3 regions of the Paenibacillus sp. FSL R7-0331 genome follow, and region 3 is predicted to be linked to each of the others. Evidence: riboswitches for the same ligand, from Rfam matches in the RefSeq annotation. Region 3 holds a riboswitch; each other region holds the start of a gene.
What was found. Region 3 has a riboswitch for cyclic di-AMP ahead of R70331_RS02325 (hypothetical protein). Riboswitches for the same ligand answer to the same signal wherever they lie in the genome.
Positions count from the first base shown of each region.

Region 1: linked by a shared signal. The riboswitch ahead of R70331_RS26935 (KamA family radical SAM protein) and the one ahead of R70331_RS02325 (hypothetical protein) in region 3 are both predicted to bind cyclic di-AMP.
Region 2: linked by a shared signal. The riboswitch ahead of R70331_RS00500 (C40 family peptidase) and the one ahead of R70331_RS02325 (hypothetical protein) in region 3 are both predicted to bind cyclic di-AMP.

Region 1 covers NZ_CP009284.1:6,183,577-6,189,588, forward strand. The annotation lists gene R70331_RS26915 (hypothetical protein) at 1-411, shown strand, start outside; gene R70331_RS26920 (cysteine hydrolase family protein) at 508-999, opposite strand; gene R70331_RS26925 (mannitol-1-phosphate 5-dehydrogenase) at 1,100-2,314, opposite strand; gene R70331_RS26930 (HAD family hydrolase) at 2,351-3,034, opposite strand; cyclic di-AMP (ydaO/yuaA leader) riboswitch at 3,446-3,590, shown strand; gene R70331_RS26935 (KamA family radical SAM protein) at 3,735-4,898, shown strand; gene R70331_RS26940 (DUF6612 family protein) at 4,975-5,889, opposite strand.
Region 2 covers NZ_CP009284.1:99,292-105,303, reverse strand. The annotation lists gene R70331_RS00510 (M1 family aminopeptidase) at 1-1,649, shown strand, start outside; gene R70331_RS00505 (hypothetical protein) at 1,661-2,491, shown strand; cyclic di-AMP (ydaO/yuaA leader) riboswitch at 2,715-2,853, shown strand; gene R70331_RS00500 (C40 family peptidase) at 2,926-3,354, shown strand; cyclic di-AMP (ydaO/yuaA leader) riboswitch at 3,735-3,879, shown strand; gene R70331_RS00495 (C40 family peptidase) at 3,885-4,376, shown strand; gene R70331_RS00490 (GNAT family N-acetyltransferase) at 4,641-5,126, shown strand; gene R70331_RS00485 (c-type cytochrome) at 5,254-5,610, shown strand; gene R70331_RS00480 (4a-hydroxytetrahydrobiopterin dehydratase) at 5,703-5,990, opposite strand.
Region 3 covers NZ_CP009284.1:530,761-536,772, reverse strand. The annotation lists gene R70331_RS02350 (lipoate--protein ligase family protein) at 1-614, opposite strand, end outside; gene R70331_RS02345 (CHAD domain-containing protein) at 848-1,759, shown strand; gene R70331_RS02340 (ThuA domain-containing protein) at 1,876-2,517, opposite strand; gene ytxJ (bacillithiol system redox-active protein YtxJ) at 2,683-3,009, shown strand; gene R70331_RS02330 (glutaredoxin family protein) at 3,006-3,245, shown strand; gene R70331_RS02325 (hypothetical protein) at 3,376-3,795, opposite strand; cyclic di-AMP (ydaO/yuaA leader) riboswitch at 3,908-4,104, opposite strand; gene R70331_RS02320 (hypothetical protein) at 4,116-4,316, opposite strand; gene R70331_RS02315 (TraB/GumN family protein) at 4,455-5,690, opposite strand; gene R70331_RS02310 (hypothetical protein) at 5,800-5,991, opposite strand.

The sequences.
Region 1 (6,012 bases), 1.3 Mb from region 3:
ATAGCTTGGATAGATGATTATACGTTCGCAGTATGGGGCAAAATCGAAACCGATTTATACGATGAAGAGGACGGCGGGCTGGATATCTATGGAGATGGAAAAGATTCCATGATGCTGGCATTCTTTGATGTGCGGACCGGAGAACGGATGAAATTCTTCGTGCGGATGCCGGAATTCCGCGTCAGCTCAGATCTAGACGATGTTTTTGTTTATCCGCATGCCCAGCTGGCACAGGTCCATCGAAAACTTGTGTTATGGGGACAAGACATCGGTCTTTCCGTCTTAAATCCTGATACCGGTGATATAGAGTACACTGAGCGGACGTTGTGTCCTGATCTATACCATGAGTCGGCCGGGCTATTCATCCAGACTGATGAATACGGCCGTTTTACCGGTCTGAAATTGATGTAACAACCGCTATGCTGCAGGTAATCTTTATATACAAAAGCCACTCCGTCTTGTCTGCAGAAAAAAAAAACTGCGGCAGGACGGGGTGGCTTTAGCTCTCTATTGGCTAATCAAATAATGAATCACCGGATACGAGATCAGGTTACGGTCTCTATAGGCAGCAGTGATCACGTCGCTGTGTGCACTCAGAATACCATTTTGCAGCAGCACCGGCCGGAAGCCCCGCTCACTTGCCCCGTTATAGGTAAACTGCACGCAGTGCTCTGCCGAGAAGCCGGAAATAATCAGCAGCTCAACGCCGTGATTCTTCAACATCTGCTCCAGCTCCGTCTTCCAGAATGCATTCGAATACTCCTTGGTCACCTTCAGATCACTGTCTGCCACCTGAATTTCCGGCATGATATCGTAGCGCTCCTTAGCCGCTTCCTCCATCCCTTCAATATCCTGAATATGAATGACCAGCTGATCCTTCTCCCGGAGCATATCCGAAACATAGTTGATATATTCACAGGCGCGGTCCAGTGTCTTCTTGTCTACGTGATCCCGCACATGAATTTCCTGCATATCAATGATTAAATAGCCCAGCTTCATTAAGGCCCTCCTTGTTGTAAAAAGATATGCCGATATCGTACAACATAATGGAAGGGAAGCCAAATGAAACTATGCTAAGCTGCAGTCAAGAAAACCCTATTCAGCCGGACAATCCGGATAAATCATGCTTCATCGCCGCGAACCCGCTGCCGGACATATGCGGATAGCGCAGGCACAGCTTGTTGTATTCGGCCAGGATGAGGGCGTGCAGCGGATGTTCCTTGGGAATCTCCAGGTTGCCAGCAATGGCTTCACGGACACCCTGAGTCCGGATAATCTGTTGAAGCTGTTGGGCTTCCGGGTCTTTAGGAGCGTCGAAGAACAGCGCAGCAGCAATTGCGGAGAGCAGATGCGGTGTCTTCAGACCAAGCTTATGGGCTTGCATCGCCGGCAGCACCAGTCTGTCCTTGGATGCGAGCTTTCTTAGAGGAGAACGCCCCACCCGGGCAACGGAATCGCTAAGCCCCGGATTCATGAACCGCCGCATTATTTTCTCAATGTAATTCTGATGACCCTGGGGGTCCAACCCGTACAACTGCACCAGCACCTTACCTGTCTCCTCCAGCACCCCGCGGACAAGCGAGCGGATACCCGGCTCCTCCATGGCCTCCTGAATACTGGTATGTCCCTCCAGATAACCGAAGTAAGCCGCGCTGCAATGACCTGTATTGACAGTGAACAGCTTGCGTTTAAGGTAGGGGTCAAGAGAGTCCACATAATGTGCACCTTCGATTTCTATATGGTCCTCAAGCAGATCCTCACGGGGAATCACCCATTCGCTGAACGGTTCAACGAGGATTTCAAGCGGATCTTTATGCTGCTGGACAGGGACGATGCGGTCAATCATCACGTTGGGGAAGGCGATGGAGATATCGGCCATTTCTTGGAAAGATCGCTTCATATGCGCATACACGGAGTTTTTGAGCCGTCCGCTGCTGTTAATTCCGTTCTCACAGGCAATCACATGCAGCGGCTTAAGATTACTATTGCAGAGTCTTAATTCAATCCCCCGGGCAATTGTGCCCGAGATATCATCCAGCGCCGAAATTCCTACTGCAGTCGTTACAATTTCTGCTTCCGCGATCGCATGTGCCACTTCCTCCGTATGATCCAGATGTAGGGCGGTCACGTTATTGATCATATAGCTGTCACGGTTTTCATTGGCAAGCGTAAGCGGATACTGCCCCTGTTCCTGCAGCCTGGAGATCTTTTGTTTATTCCTTCCAACAAAACACACTCTGTACCCGGAGCGCGACAGCATTGGTCCAATGAAGCCCCGGCCAATATTGCCCGCCCCAAAATGAACGGCATTCAATATAAATCCCCCCTTGTTAGATGAACTTATAGTTGTTTATGAATTCACAGCTTCGAAGCAGCGACGGCTGATCATATGATCAAAATCCAGCAGACTCAGACTTTCCACAGTATGATACGGTGTGGGCGGAGTGTCGAATTCGAGGAAGCTGGTAATGTCATTCGGAATGACCACACAGTTCATCCCCGCCGCCGCAGCCGCCCTGAAGCCGTTCGGAGAATCTTCTATGGCGACTGCTTCCTCTGGCGAAAGGCCGAGACAGGACAGTGCCTGATTATATAGCTCGGGGTCCGGCTTCACGTTAGCAACATGATCCGAAGTCCGGATGCAGTCAAAATAATCACGGATGCCCAGCTGCTGCAGATACCGCTCCACCCATTCCATCGAAGAGCTTGAAGCGAGTCCCATGTGCAGCCCGGCTTCTTTGGCGGCGTCCAGATAATTCTGCACTCCGGGGCGGATTGCCTCCAGCTCCATGAGCTTGCTGTGCCGCTGCTGGACAGACGTTCTGAATTCCATTTTATCAATCGGAAGCTGAAGCTCGGTCATTAAATACTCGTACGGGTTGAAGCTGTTCAGGCTTGTTCCGATACAGGTAGAATACTGCTCAAGCGTCAGCTCTACCCCGTGCTCCTCATAAGCCTCGCTAAAGGCGGTGTACCAGGCAGTTTCGGTATCGATAATCGTTCCGTCAAAATCAAAGATAATCCCCTTGATCAAAATCAATCATCTCCCTCGGTCTTATGGTATTGGTTTGCCTGTCAAAACCTTAACAAACGATTTTTGCATCCGTCAAGCGCGATAGCTGACATGAAAAGCGTTGTTTCCGCTTACAAAAAGCGGTGGTAACCGCTTCATCTGCGGGAAAAAGAAGCGCCTGCAGAGAAGCTTTCCGCCTGCCCGTCCTGCCTGTTCAACCCCTTGACAACCGCGGGTTATCCCGTTCCCCCCCGGGAGATTACAAGGTTAAAAAGCCCCCGCTGTACAAGCAGACGGTAAACATGACATCAAAAAAAATTTTTCGCACCCCAAAAAATGCCCTGTATTCCGGCCTTGCGGCATGAAGCCAAGCCTAACGGTGCAAAATTAACTTTGGCAATACTTTTGACTTTAGGAAACTTAGTGGGTTATACTTTAACCACGCTTAATTTCCAGCATTTACTGTCTGGAAAGCGGGGGAACCAGTCAATTGGGGCGAATCATTGAGCTATGCAATGTAGGGTACCATCTTACCCGAGTCCGTCAGCTAACCTCGTCAGTAGTGGATGGGTCTGCTTTTTTATGTTTCCAATAACATGAGACCCTTGTGCTAAGGGTCTCTTTTTGTGCTTTTTAAGAGGCCCTGCTGGCTGCCAGTTTGGCTTTTTGACATCAAGGCTCCCTCTTGTCTCGTCATTATGAGAACAAAGGAGAGATTCATGTGCAAAAGGTACGATACATAACCGACATTAACAAAATGGAAATGCTGCCCGAAGCAGAAAGGTCACGATTGAAGGAGATCACAGACAAATTTGTGTTTCGGGCCAACGACTATTACTTGTCCCTGATCGATTGGGAAGACCCGAACGATCCTATCCGCAGGCTGGTCATCCCAGGGGAGGGAGAGCTTTTGGAGTATGGGGAGTGGGATGCCTCCGATGAGGGGGCTAACTATGTGGTTCCCGGCTGCCAGCACAAATACCGGACGACGGCGCTCCTGATCGTCTCCGAGGTCTGCGGAGCTTATTGCCGTTATTGCTTCCGGAAACGGCTGTTCCGCAACGATGTCAAGGAAGCCCCTTCCGATGTTACCGCCGGTATCGAGTATATCGCCGCCCATCCGGAAATTAACAATGTTCTGCTGACCGGAGGCGACAGCCTGATTCTTTCTACGTCCAGGCTGAGGTTCATTATTGAGAGCCTGCGGGCCATTCCCCATGTCAAAATCATCCGCCTCGGCTCCAAGCTGCCGGTATTTAATCCGATGCGCATCTATCAGGACCCCGAGCTGCTCGACCTGATCTGCACTCACTCCACTGTAGAGAAGCGGATCTACATCATGGCACATATTAATCATCCCCGGGAGCTTACCCCGGAGGCAAAGCGGGCCGTCCGGGCACTGCATGACGCAGGCGCAATCATCGTTAACCAGACACCGGTGCTGAAGGGGATCAATGATGATCCTGCTGTTCTGGGCGAGCTGCTCGACCGCCTCTCCTGGGCCGGAATTACGCCCTATTATTTCTTCATTAACCGGCCTATTGCCGGCAACCGTGAGTTCGTCCTGCCGCTTGAGCAGGTGTACCGGATCGTCGAGGAAGCCAAAGCCAGAACCTCAGGCCTCGGCAAAAGAGTCCGGCTCTCCATGAGCCACTCCTCCGGCAAAATCGAAATTCTGGCTATTGAGCAAGGTAAAGCCTATCTCAAATACCATCAGTCCCGGGATCAGGAGTATGGTAAATTCATGATTCTCGATTGTCCTGAGGACGCTGAATGGTTCGACGACCTGCCTGGAAACGAGCAGTACTGGAGCAGACCTCTGAAGAAAAATGCGGGTGTATTGCCGGCTAATGTATCGTTGCAGGAGACTGTTACTGCAAAGTAAGGTTGACTATTGAAACAACGGCAGCCCCGGAGAGCTGAATATCCCCCGGGGCTGTTCATTATATCCAGTATAAGCTCTACTCCAGCTCAGCCGGCTTAACAATCGTTGCGGTCTTATTATTCTTAGAGTATTTGGCTTCAATCTTGGTGGTGTATATATCCTTCGCTCCGTCAGCAGCCAGTACATAACTCAGGTCAACGGTCAGCTTCTCTGTCTGCCATGTCTTGGTGTTAACGAATACTTTCCAGGTTACACTCTTTGGCTGCAGGGTCTCCCCATCCCACAGATTCTCCTGGTCATATAAGGTAATGACCGCCTTAGCTGCAGCCGGATCAGTCAGTGTAAACTGCATAACAGTCTGTGCTCCGGCAATGCTTACCTTCATTGATTTTTTGTAGGCTTTGACGGAATCCAGCATAGCTGCAGGATCATACTGGCCTTTGGAGTAAAACGTATCCCACTCTTCCTTCTCCAGGTCAATCCAATACTGCGCGTCGGGATCGATCGGCTCTCCGTCACCGTCCGTTACAGCATCAGTATTGCTGAACTCTTCACTATCCTCATAGCTTCCTTCAGAATCTGCGATAAGCTCACTGCCGTCTACCAAATAGTAAGACTCCTTAGCATTAGCGTACAGCTCGTAAGAAGTCTCCAGCAGGCTGACTTTTACACTGCCCGCTGCAGCAAAGGCAGGCAGGCGGTTAATATCCAGATTGAGTGTGTTGGTATTGCTAATCTTCACGCCGCCGCTCTGTACATCCTGTTTCTTGATTACATCAATGTGGAAATTCTTCAATGTCTTCGCCGCTGCCGTTACGTTGCTGATCACCTGATCCGCAGTCGGCACCTTAGCGGCAGGGGCCTTAGCAGCAGGTGTTTTGGCCGCAGCAGCCGACACTGTATCAGAACCCGCCCCCCCTCCAGCCGCTCCCGACAGCAGCACAGCCCCCGCTACCAGACTTGTGCCGATTGTTTTTAGTACCCTTTTCATCCCGAATCTCCCTCTCGGATTGCAATTCCCGCCACAGCAAGCCTCTCCCAAGACTGCCCTTCCGGGTATCCGATCATAATATGTTTGCCATGGGCACTTGTCCCACCCATAATTTATCATGGT
Region 2 (6,012 bases), 430 kb from region 3:
AAAAAACAACATTTATGAAGGAATCCGGCGGCGAGCTGCGCGGAGATGCGATGCCGGAGGACGGATTCGGGAGCATGACGATAACTGACCTGCGGACTGCTGACGGGGTATCCCTTATGCAGCGCATGCAGTATGTGCAGCCTGATGACGGAAATATTCATGACCAGACTCTTGTAAAGGTGCATCTGCCGCAGCCGGTGAACGGCGGCGAGAGTGTGACACTCAAGATCCAGTTTGAGGTCAAGCTGCCTAAAATATTCGCCCGTATGGGAACTGCCGGGAATTTTGTAATGGCCGGGCAGTGGTTTCCCAAGCTGAGCGTATATGAGCCTGAAGGAACCAGAGGCGTTAAGGAGGAGGGCTGGAATCTTCACCAGTATCACGGCACTTCTGAGTTTTACAGCGATTTCGGCATCTATAATGTAACCATTTCTGTTCCCGAAGGCTATATCGTCGGTGCTACGGGCTTTCCGGTGAAAAGTGCCCAGATCAAGCAGGACCGGAAAATCTATCAGTTCTACGCCGATGATGTCCATGACTTTGCCTGGGCAGCCTCCCCTGATTTTGTCGTTGCCGAGGAGGCCTTCTCCGCACCTAATGTACCGGGTGTACGGATCAAGCTCTACCTGGACCCGCTGCACAAGGAACTGCAGGAACGGTATTTTCAGGCTGCCAAGGCTGCGCTTACCGCATTCAGCAAATGGTATGGGCCTTATCCATATTCCACCCTGTCAATCGTGGTCCCTCCCCGTGAAGGCAACGGTGCAGGGGGGATGGAGTATCCTACGCTGATCACTGCCTTCGGCGCAGCCGAAAGTTCTCCGGGCATGTCGCTTGAGCGTACTGTTATTCATGAGATCGGTCACCAGTACTTCTACGGAATGGTGGCAAACAATGAATTTGAAGAGGCATGGCTCGATGAAAGCTTCACGTCCTATGCGGAGGACCGGCTGATGGAGCAGGAATACGGAATAAGCTCCAGTAACAGCCTGCAGGCCAGTCTGGTATCTGCTCCTCAGCCGCTCAATCTGGAAACCTGGAAATATACGGCCGCAGAAGGGTATACCCGCAATGTATATATCCGCGGCAAGCTGGTGCTGAAGGATATCGAGCAGCAGGTCGGAACCAAAACTATGGATGCCATCATGCTCTCATACGCCCGTAAGTACAGATTCAAGCATCCCGCCACTGCTGATTTTCAGAAGGTTGTTGAAAAAGTAACCAAGCAGTCATGGCAGGACTATTTTGACAAGTATGTATACAGCGGCGGAGCACCTGACTTCTCTGTAGACCTCATCACCACCGGCCCTGCCAAAAATAAGACTAATAACGAGGAAGCCCTTTATGAAGCTACGGTGGAAATAAGCAATAAAGGCAGCAGTTATGCCGATGTTCCGGTTAAGTTCACCTTCTCGGACGGTTATTCCGTACAGCAGTTCTGGAACGGGGAGCAGAAAACAACTGCCTTTCAGCTGTCCTATAAAGCTCCGCTTGCCTCGGTGGATATTGATCCCGGGCACTCCATACTTCTTGAGAGTAAGCACCTTAACAATTTCATGCTGGCTGAGCTTGCGCCGAAGACACTTTCGCGCTGGACGCTAAGTGTAACCAAACTGCTTGAAACTCTGCTCGGAACTCTAGTCTGGTGAGGTGAAGGATAGTGAAAAGAGCGATTTCCCGCAGCTGGATCAGCATGAAGGAGCAATTTTACATTCTGATTCTGCTGTTTATCTACCGGCTGCTCTGGGGCTATTTTTTGTACAGGTTTGTCAGATCTGCCGTTATTCCCGTGCTCCTGCGTTATCCCGACACCCATGCCGGGGGCAGCGCTCTGGGCAGACTGCTGTATTATATCGAGGGCCAGGCTGCATTAAGCGGAGATCCTGCAGTTCAGCGCTGGCTCTGGCTCCTGCTGGCTCTGTCTCTGCTGCGGCTGCTGGTTTCCCCTTTGATCCGCGCCGGCCTGCTGCATGAGCTGCATCAGGAACGCAAAGGTGAGCGCGGCCTGTTCTTTTTCCCGGGAATGAAGACCTACGGGCTTCCGGTATTTGTCTTCAGCCTGGCTGAATGGCTGCTCTCTGCGCTCCCGCTTTATTGGCTGCTGCCCAAGCTGTATTCACTGCTGTTAGGCGGGCTGCTGGATTATAAGCTGCTGCTGAAGCTTCTCCCCTATCTGCTGGCCTGGATGCTCTACCTGTATATCATCCGTACAGCGCTGCTCTACATGCAATTCGGTTATACCGCAGGAACAGGCATGTTCTCCGGGCTGCTGGCATACCTAAGACTGCTTGCTCCTTCTACCGGAGCTTCAATCGTGCTTGGTGCGGGAGGACTGGTGACGTGGCTGCTGTGCGCTGTAACTGCACTATTCTATCCCGGCCTGCCTGCGCTGCTCTTCCGCCAGCTATCACCGCTCCCGTCCACCTTGTTCAAAATGTGGGGAATCGCCGCCCAGTACCATCTGTGGAGCAGTAAAACATTTCCACAATAATTTCCCGCCAAAACGGCATATTAAAAGAGTCACTGCCTCTGATTTAGGGGTGTGGCTCTTTTGTCCGTAGCGATAAGTTTACAGTGCATTTGCAAAACATTAAAACCTTTGATACAATGATGCCTGTACCGCTGGTAACAACTTTGTAATCTTTTGAAACTAATTCGACTAACTGTATGTACCTTATACACTTCAACATTGTCATTTAACAGTCACTGTTCTGGTGCATAAAACGCCAAATTCCCAGCACCGGGAAGTGGGGGAACCATATTTTGGGTGAATTGATCTCGCTTTAGAGGGGTCATAGGGGAACCTTCTACCGAATCCTTAAGCTAACCTCGCAGGCCTTGGAAGGAGTACATCTTTTGAAAAGTCACACATCATTTCGTACACATCTTAAAAAGAAATGCACAGCAGCAGCACTGGGTCTTGTGATGGTATTCACTATGGGCGCTACAAGCGTGTCAGCTGATTCCAAAATGGACGCCGTTATCTCCAAAACCATCGGAGTTTCGTACAAAACGGGAGGTACAAGCACTTCCGGCTTCGATTGTTCAGGTTTTACCAAATACGTATTTAAAAACGTCGGCCTTACACTGCCCCGCACCTCTAAAGCGCAGTATAGTGTAGGAACGCCCGTTTCTAAAAGCAATCTGCGTGCCGGCGATCTTGTCTTCTTCAATACGCTGGGTAACGGAGTCTCCCATGTAGGTATTTATGTCGGTGACGGTAAATTCGCACAATCCTCAAGCTCAAAGGGTGTAACCATCAGTTCGCTGAGTCAGGCTTACTGGGCCAACCGCTACGTTGGCGCTAAACGCGTAATGAGCACAACAGCTTACCAGGCTGTCGCTTACGATTGAACTTCCCCTCACATATAACCTCTGACACATAATTGTAAATTATATCAGCCCGGACGTGATTATTGCCGTAATCATCTCCGGGTTGCTTCTTTTTTTCCTTATTATACCTTTTACACACTTCAAAGAGTACTGAAACACCCTTCTTACTAAAAATTCCACAATTTTTCAGAAAAAAGCTTACTTTGCACGTAAATTTGAGTCTTTATATGCAGTTTTCTCTCTTAAATAACGCAAATATTATGCACTAATATGTTTTAAGTGATTGCCAACGGCCTCTGTCTTTGTTACAATTATCGCAGTGAGATTTTAGTAACATTTTTGTAATTATTCAACCGGGTTTTACAAACGTTTTGTCATAATGTTCTGCAAGCTAATCCTAATCAACAGTCGTGCCGAGTTCCCTTACGAAATAAGGGAAACGGGGGAACCGATTTTGGGTGAATTGACCTCCTATTCACAGAGGGGTCATAGGGGACCTTCAACCGAACCCTTAAGCTAACCTCGTAGGCATTTGGAAGGGGTATTTACTTTTGAAGAAGAAGTTAGCCGCCGCACTACTCAGTTTTTCTATTATGCTAACCATTGGAGCAGGAAGCGCTTTTGCCGATTCCAAAATGGATAAAGTCATCGATAAGGCCATCGGAACCAAATATGTTTCCGGCGGAGTATCGACTAACGGCTTTGATTGCTCCGGTTTCACCATGTACGTGTTTGATAAGATCGGCATTAACCTGCCGCATCAATCCGGCTCCCAATACCAGATGGGTACTGCGATCTCCCGTGATAATCTGCGGGAAGGCGATCTTGTATTCTTTAATACAAGCGGCCGCGGCGTATCCCATGTCGGCATTTATGTCGGTGACGGCAAATTCGCACATGCTTCAAGCTCAAAGGGCGTAACCATCAGCTCGCTGAGTGACAACTACTACGTCAACCGCTACGTTGGCGCCAAACGGATCATGAGCACAGATGCTTACCATGCAGTTGCAACGGATGCCGAAGATAACGATGATGTTCAATAAGTAACGATAAGACAGGCGCTTTTCCAGGATTTTTGCCGAAATCTTGGAGGGCTCCTGTTTTTTTGTCTATAAAATTACTTACCCCTTCCCTCATGCATAAAACAGCTTAAAACCCATTTTTCTGCGTTTTCATAAAATATTTTTGGCGGTTTGTCAAGTTTCTGCTGCCTGCGGCAAATTCCTGAGTTGAACACGCCCTCTTTTGTATATAATTAAATATACACATATAGCAAATTGCAGCATTGGAAGGAGGCCTGTGGCCTTATGAGCAGTTCCCCTGTTACATTTCACGTTGTACCGATGGACACCAGCCATGCTGAGGATATCTGTACCTGGGATTACAGGCCGCCCTATAACATTTACGGTTGGCTGCCCTGGGAGCAAATGCAGGCGCTCGGTATTGAATTCGGTGACCCGGTATTGCGCAGTGAGCAATATGTATCCGTTGTAGACAAGACAGGCAGCCTCTGCGGCTTTGCGCAGCTGTTTCCGATGGAAGGCGTGGTCCGGCTCGGCATAGGCATGCGTCCCGAGCTGTGCGGACATGGAATGGGTCATTCTTTTATGAAAGTAATCGTGCAGGCTGCCATCAGCAGATTCCCTGACCGTGAGATTGATCTGGAGGTACTGACCTGGAATCAGCGTGCTATACGAACTTATCAGAAATGCGGCTTTACGATCACCGATACATATGAACGCCGCACTCCCACCGGGGATAAGCCCTTTTACTGCATGGTCTATAATCAATGACAGCGGACCTTCCGTTATGTGGTCTGCAACTGCGGATTTTGTTCATTTTTTTGACACAAACTCTATGATAACGCTTTACCATTCTGTATAATGAAGGAAGCAGCTTACATGGAGGGGACGGATGAAGATGCAGAAATGGATCATGAGCGGTTTGTTTTTTGCCGCCTGCGCCTTTGCAGTAGTACTCTTGTTCACATTGCCCGGTAAAGAAAAGGTCGCGGAAGAGAATAAGCCTGTAATGCCTCAGGTAACCCTGGATGCCGCTGGTGCGGAGGCCGTGGTCAAAGCCAATTGTATTTCCTGCCACGGTGATCAGCTTCAGGGCGGTGCCGGCCCAAGCCTGCAGCATGAAGGAAATGAGCGGGACGCCGAGGGCATATACAGCATCGTCTCTAAGGGCCGCGGGCAAATGCCGTCCTTTAAGGATAAGCTGGCCCCGGAGGAGATTGCCAACATTGCCTTGTGGCTTGCAGAAAAAAAGTAAATTACCCATATTCATTTAAAATGCCCGTATAAGGACTCAAGCCGGTCCTCGTACGGGCATTTTTGGTGTAGCCGTTATATTAATACCGTGTCCTAACGTGTTTTGTCAAAGGCTTCATTGAATTCATTAGCCTGGCGGATATCAAGGGCCGCAAGACCGTTCTCTTCTTTTGCCGATAAGCGCAGGATGACGGTTTTGTAGTCAATGGTGATATGCGGATGATGGTCAAAGGCTTCCGATATGGCTGCTACCTCGTCCACAAAAGCAATGCCCTTCATAAATTCGCTAAACATGTACTTGCGCACCAGAGTCTCCTGCTCCAGCTTCCAGCCCTCCAGCTTCCTTATCTGTTCACGCAGCTCTTCCACTGATAATTGCAATTTGCTTCCTCCCTTACTTAAT
Region 3 (6,012 bases):
ACCACCACGAACGCGTGCACGAAGTACGCGCCGCTCTGCCTGCGCTGGGCGATGCCGCAGAACTTGCGGCCGCCGATTGCCAGGTCGAAATCACCGGGGCAGTACGAGCCGGTGATTTCGCCTGCCCTGATCCGTGCAGCCGCCTGCGGATGGCTCACGGCTGCGGCTTCGGCAATGAGCGAAGCCAGCAGCCGGAAATCATCGTGAAAGTCCAGCTTGCCCGGGGCTTTCGGAAGAATGAGCGACACATTTACTACACCTGTGTCGAGCGGCACAGCCGCCCCGCCGGAATGGCGGACAGCCGCGCGGTAGCCGGCCCGTTCAAGCCCGGCCATCCCCTCGGCCGCATGGGGCAGCCTGCTGTCACGCAGTCCCAGCGCCACCCCGCCGGGATGGCTCCAGATGTGAAGGCACGGCGGGAGCAGCCCGGCGCCGATGTCACGGCACAGCGCTTCTTCGAACGCGAACGGAAGCAGCATATCCTGCACCTCCGCAGCTGTCAGGTCTTCGGCCAGGTGCTCGAACAGCACCATTTTTGCAGGAATCTCACTTACTGTTCTACGCTCCTGCCCCTCAAACAGGTTGTCCAGCAACCCTGAATCTTCATAAGCCACCACTGATGCTCCCCTTCTTCCCCGGATAATATGGAGCAAACCGCATGCACGGCAGCAGTCTGCTGTCCTTTTTTACCGTAATAACAGATATTGTTCTATTGTAACCCATCCCCTCCCCCTTGCCTAAAAAAGACAGGCAACATCATTTGAAATCAGCTCCGGTAACCGTTATCCTTATATCAAGGAAGATCGTTCATGCAACAGCAGTACACAACGTATAGGAGTGATGCCGCATGACCACTGAACAGCTGACAAAGGACAGGCAGATCAGCAAAACAAGGCAATGGGAACAGGCTATGATCAAGCTCTATGTCAATTTCCGTGATTACAGCAAGGATGCACTGAAGGGGTTCGGCGAGGAGGATATTCATCAGTCGAGGGTGAACAGCCGTAAGCTGCTTACACTGCTGTCCATACTGGACCCGGATCATTCTGCTGCCGGAGAGCTCTACACCCGGTTCAAAAAAGCCCAAAAGCGTCTCGGAAAGGTCAGAGATGCCGATGTGCTGATCGAATCCTTTAAGGAACGGCGGAAAATAGCCAAAAAGGACGGCGATGACAAAACAGCCGCACTGCTCAAATCCGTCATTAAGCATCAGCAGGACCAGCGCAAAAAATACCGCAAAAAGCTGGAAGCCGAGCTTCCGCAGCTTGCCGGGAAGGAGCTGGACCTGCTCTGGGAGGCTTTTATTACCGGACCGCTTGAGTCCTTGACCCAAAAAAAGGATGCCAATGTGGTCATGCGCGAGCTGGAAGTCGCCTTTGATCAGCAGAAAAAAACCTGCAAAGCGCTGTTTAAGGGACCCGAGTCGGAATCTGAGGAGGCTTTTGAAGCGCTGCACAACCTGAGAATTGCCGCCAAGGAGCTGCGCTATACGGCGAATGCCGCTTCTTTTGCACTTAATCAGAAATTTCATACCCATGAGGAATACTATAAGAATATTCAGGAGCAGCTCGGCATCATCAACGATAAGCGGGTCTGGCTGGACACTCTGCAGTCCATAGGGCGTGACGAGCTCGGTGTCGGCAAAAAGACCTGGAGCGCCTTCACAGACAGCCTTAAGAATGAGGTTCTGGAAGCGCTATATCATAACGAGGTTGTACCGGTAGCCGGGAAGCCCCGTGCTCTCCCCGCTGAACAGTAGTCCTGATCCATAAATATAAAGGAGGCGGGAAGCGCATGCCAGTCATGCCGCTTCCCGCCTTTTGTTCTGCCCCTCATAAGCGTTCTGCTTCAGCAACGCCTCCTCCGGTCTTGCGATCAGATCAGCCTGCCGGCCCACATCGCGCTTCTTGCAACCAGCTTGCGGAACGGCTCAACCGAAAAGGACGGCAGATGATGTCCCGGCATCAGATAGACCACCCGGCCAAGTCCGAACTCATGGCACCAGGCCGCCTGCCGCATCGCTCCGCCGTGCAGATATTCTGCGAGCACCGTGGTCTCAAAATAAGGGTGCATATCGAAATAATAAGGCTCGTCCTCAATCACAAAATCGTCGATTCCCTGCACAATCGGATGCTCCCGTACGGCTGCCGGTATATTGATTCCGAGAGCTGTGTAGTCCGGATGATGGGTGAAATGCCCGCCCAGCATTGCACCGAGCTCCGGATTGCGCTGCATGGATATTCCGTTATGAACCACCAGCAGGCCGCCGCCCCCGGCAACATAAGCCAGCAGTGCCCCGCTGTGGGCAGGCGCGATGGTATGATCGGAAAACTCCGTATAAGAGACCACCAGGGAATACTCTTTAAGACTCTGCGGGCTCAGCAGCCCGAAATCCTCAGATGCATCAACTGTAAATTCCGGTGACAGGATCTGCCGGAGCTCCTGATCCACACCGGCAAACGGATGATATTTTACCGCTGTATAGCTGCCGATTGCAAGGGCTTTCAATTCAGACATGAATAATGACACCTCTCCATCCATTAAACTGTTTCATTTCCAGGTATTTCTCCTTCACCTTAGCACTTCCGCCAGGTTAATACAAACGGCTTTTGCTTTAATTTTGAACTATGTTACAATCATCATTACAGGTTCTATTTCATATTTACAGGAGGGTGATATACGATGTCTATTCAACAGCTGCATACTTCTGATGAACTGCACCAATATGTCGGCCAGCCCGGCAAAAAGCTGCTGTTCAAGCACAGCACTACCTGCCCGATCAGCGCTAAGGCGCATGAGGAATTCCAGGCTTATGTACAAAGCTCGGATACACCGGCGGCCATTGTCCATGTCATTGAAGACCGTCCGGTCTCCAATCAGATTGCCGAAGAGTTCGGCATCAAGCATGAATCCCCGCAGATCTTTCTGCTGGACGGCAGCGATGTAAGCTGGAACACCTCCCACTGGAAAATCACCCGTTCTGCCATCAAGGAGGCCGTTGATAAATGAGCCAGCCTGTAATTGTCTACTCTACCGCAGGCTGCAGTGACTGCAATCAGGTTAAACAACTGCTCACCAATCAGGGCATTCCTTTTGAAGTGCGCGATATTATGGCAAGCGCCGTCTATCAGGAGGAAGTTGAAAAGCTTGGTTTTATGGGTATCCCTGTTACGGTATCCGGTGACCGGGCCGTCAAAGGCTTTAACCTGCCGGAGCTTGAGGAACTGATTGCCGCTGCAAGATAACAGCATTCTATACTCAGTATAATTAGCAAAAAAAAGTATTCCCTGGTCCGAAGCCCGGGGAATACTTTTTTTTATGGTTAAAACATATAGCAGCATCTGCACTCGGTTGGCCCGCTACATCCAATGCCCCTTATTCACACTCTGCAGCCAAATGGCTGACATGTCCGCTGTGGCTGTAGATGACATTATCGGCTCCAAGCCCCTTATAGACCAGCCTCGGCCTCATCGAGGTCGTAATCACTGAAATCGGCCCTGACGTCCATGTCCGGCACATCTGCACATACCGGCAGCATAAAGCGACACTGCTCTCAAACAGATAGATCCGGCCTACCGGAAACGGCGGTCTGAGCCAGGTATTCAGATGCCGGGTATCCACCTCAAAAATCACCTCTACCCCCAGCTCCGCCAGCCGCTGCTTCTCAGCCGGATTATTGGCAAGCCCCGCAAACCGTGCACCCTTCATGATCAGCAGCTTAATAAAATGCTCTCCCGCCTTGGTCGGCGCACAAATGAGTATATACTCTTCCTGAGTGTCCATAGCTGTCTCCATCTTCGTCTCCCCTTCCGCCTTACTTCTATATGTGGATTTATTTATCTCTAAATGAACAGCAAAAAAACCGCAAAGGATGCCCTTTGCGGTCCGGTTAACGGTCACAATATACTGATCCTCTCTGCAATACGCTTACGAGGTTAGCTGCCGGATTCGGGCGTTGAGAGTCGCCCTACCTTCCCTCTGTGAGAAGCTTAAGCTTCTCACAGACTCAAGGATTCACCCCATAACCGGCACCGCCTGCTTACCCGCGTCCTCCGGTTGTTGGTTCCCCCGCTTTCCGTAACGGAAATTAAGCGGATTTCATATGTAGTTATCTTTTATCTCTTTTTCTTTTTGCCGCTGCTGTTCTTGCTGCTCTTCACGAACCGCAGGGCAGCCATCAGGCAGCCCAGGATTCCCACACCCAGCAGCAGTGTCTGTACCGCACCTAGCAGGGTGCTGCCATCCGGCTGAAGCAGACTGCTAATCGCAATCAGCAGGACGGAACCCGCGACTAATACCGGGGTTTTTAGATTCATGTTCAAGCCTACCACTCCTTAGTACTAAGGGTACACTATCGGCGGACGGATCACCAGCCCTTAGCAAATTCTGCCGCCGCCGGGCAGAAAAAAGGTGCCTCTCCTATCCTGGAGGGGCACTTTTTTTCTGTTGTTATATTATTTACGCACCACAGTATATCCCTTATCCTGGAGCAGCTTGATAATGCCATGCTCGCCCAGATAATGTGCCGCGCCGACTACGATGAAATACTCTTCATTCTTGCCGTTCTTAAGATAGCCGTCGATTTTGTCAGCCATACCGATATTACGGTCAACCAGCATCGCCTTGTAGTATTCCGCGTCTCCGGCAAAGCTGTTCGTCAGCAGCAGCAGCTGCTCATCATCGCCAGTCTTCCAAATCTCGGCCATCATATCCACGCTTTGATCAATTACATCGTAGTTTTCAATCGCTGCAAGAAGGTTCTCTTCCTGCAGCTTCTTGGAGAAGTTATTGAACATTCCCAGCTGGGACTCATAAGACTCCAGCTCCATAACCGGAATTTTCCGTTCAATCGCCTTCTGTATGAAGTACAGGTCAATTCCGGCAGAAGCCTCATAGCCGGCCGTCGCTGCTTTTAGGCTGCTCAGTGTCGTTTCCGCTACCCACGGCTTAAACTGGTCCAGCGCATTAGTCTTAAGGCCTGCCTCCTTGAGCACCTCACCCAGCTTCGCATACGTCTCACCGGAAATATGATCCTTCAGCGTCGTGCCGTCCTGGTACATGCCCATGTTCAGAACCAGCTTTTGTGATGCCTCATCAGCTGCCTTGCTGATATCAATTTCTACGCCCAGATAATCGGACCCGGCAAAGGCTTCTTCAAATTCCTTGCTCAGCGGATAGAAGCTGTCATCTGCAATATGCATCGAGCCGACCAGATACACGGTATTGCCGTTGCTCTCGACTTCCCACATGAAGCCGCGTCCGCCTTGCGTACTTACAGCACTCTGGCTTCCGTCACCCGCTGCCTTGGTCTTCAGAACTACCGTACGGGTCTGTGCATCCCAGCCTACCTCGTAACCCGCTGCATCACCAAGAACCCGGATAGGTGCGTAGGTCACGCCGTTGATTACAGTAAGCTTGCTCTTCAGTGTAATGGCTTTACCGTCTACAATGGCATAGATTGTGTCACCTGCCGCATTCTGCAGCTGCACATCCATTGCTTCAAGCGTAGCTCTGAGCGGAACAAGCGTGGTGCCCTGATTGTTGACCGGAGCTCCCGTCTTGTATTCGACGGTCTGATTGTTTACTTTTACTGCCGGCTGCTGCGGGGCAGCCATGGCCGGAACTGCTGTTGCAGTAAGCAATCCTGCCGATAAGGTAAGAGATAATAGCATTTGCTTCCAGTTTCTCATTTACTTAGTCTCCTTCAGCTTCATATAGTCCACATATAATAATTAAGCAAAATCAGGATGCTTGAGACACTCGGGTTACAAAATTTACTATTCAAGTACGGATATACATTTACGCTCTGCTTCTGCGTTCCTTAGCCATTACCCACAGCATTGCAAATACTGCTGCAGCACTCAATCCCACGCTTAATCCTTGTATGAAATCACGCACCGGGGAACCGTTCGTATCTATCACAAGACCAAACATAACCATGTTCAACACGCACACTGCAAGAAACAGGAAGTTCTGATTTTTTTTACTCATTGTGAATTTCTCCTCTTATTT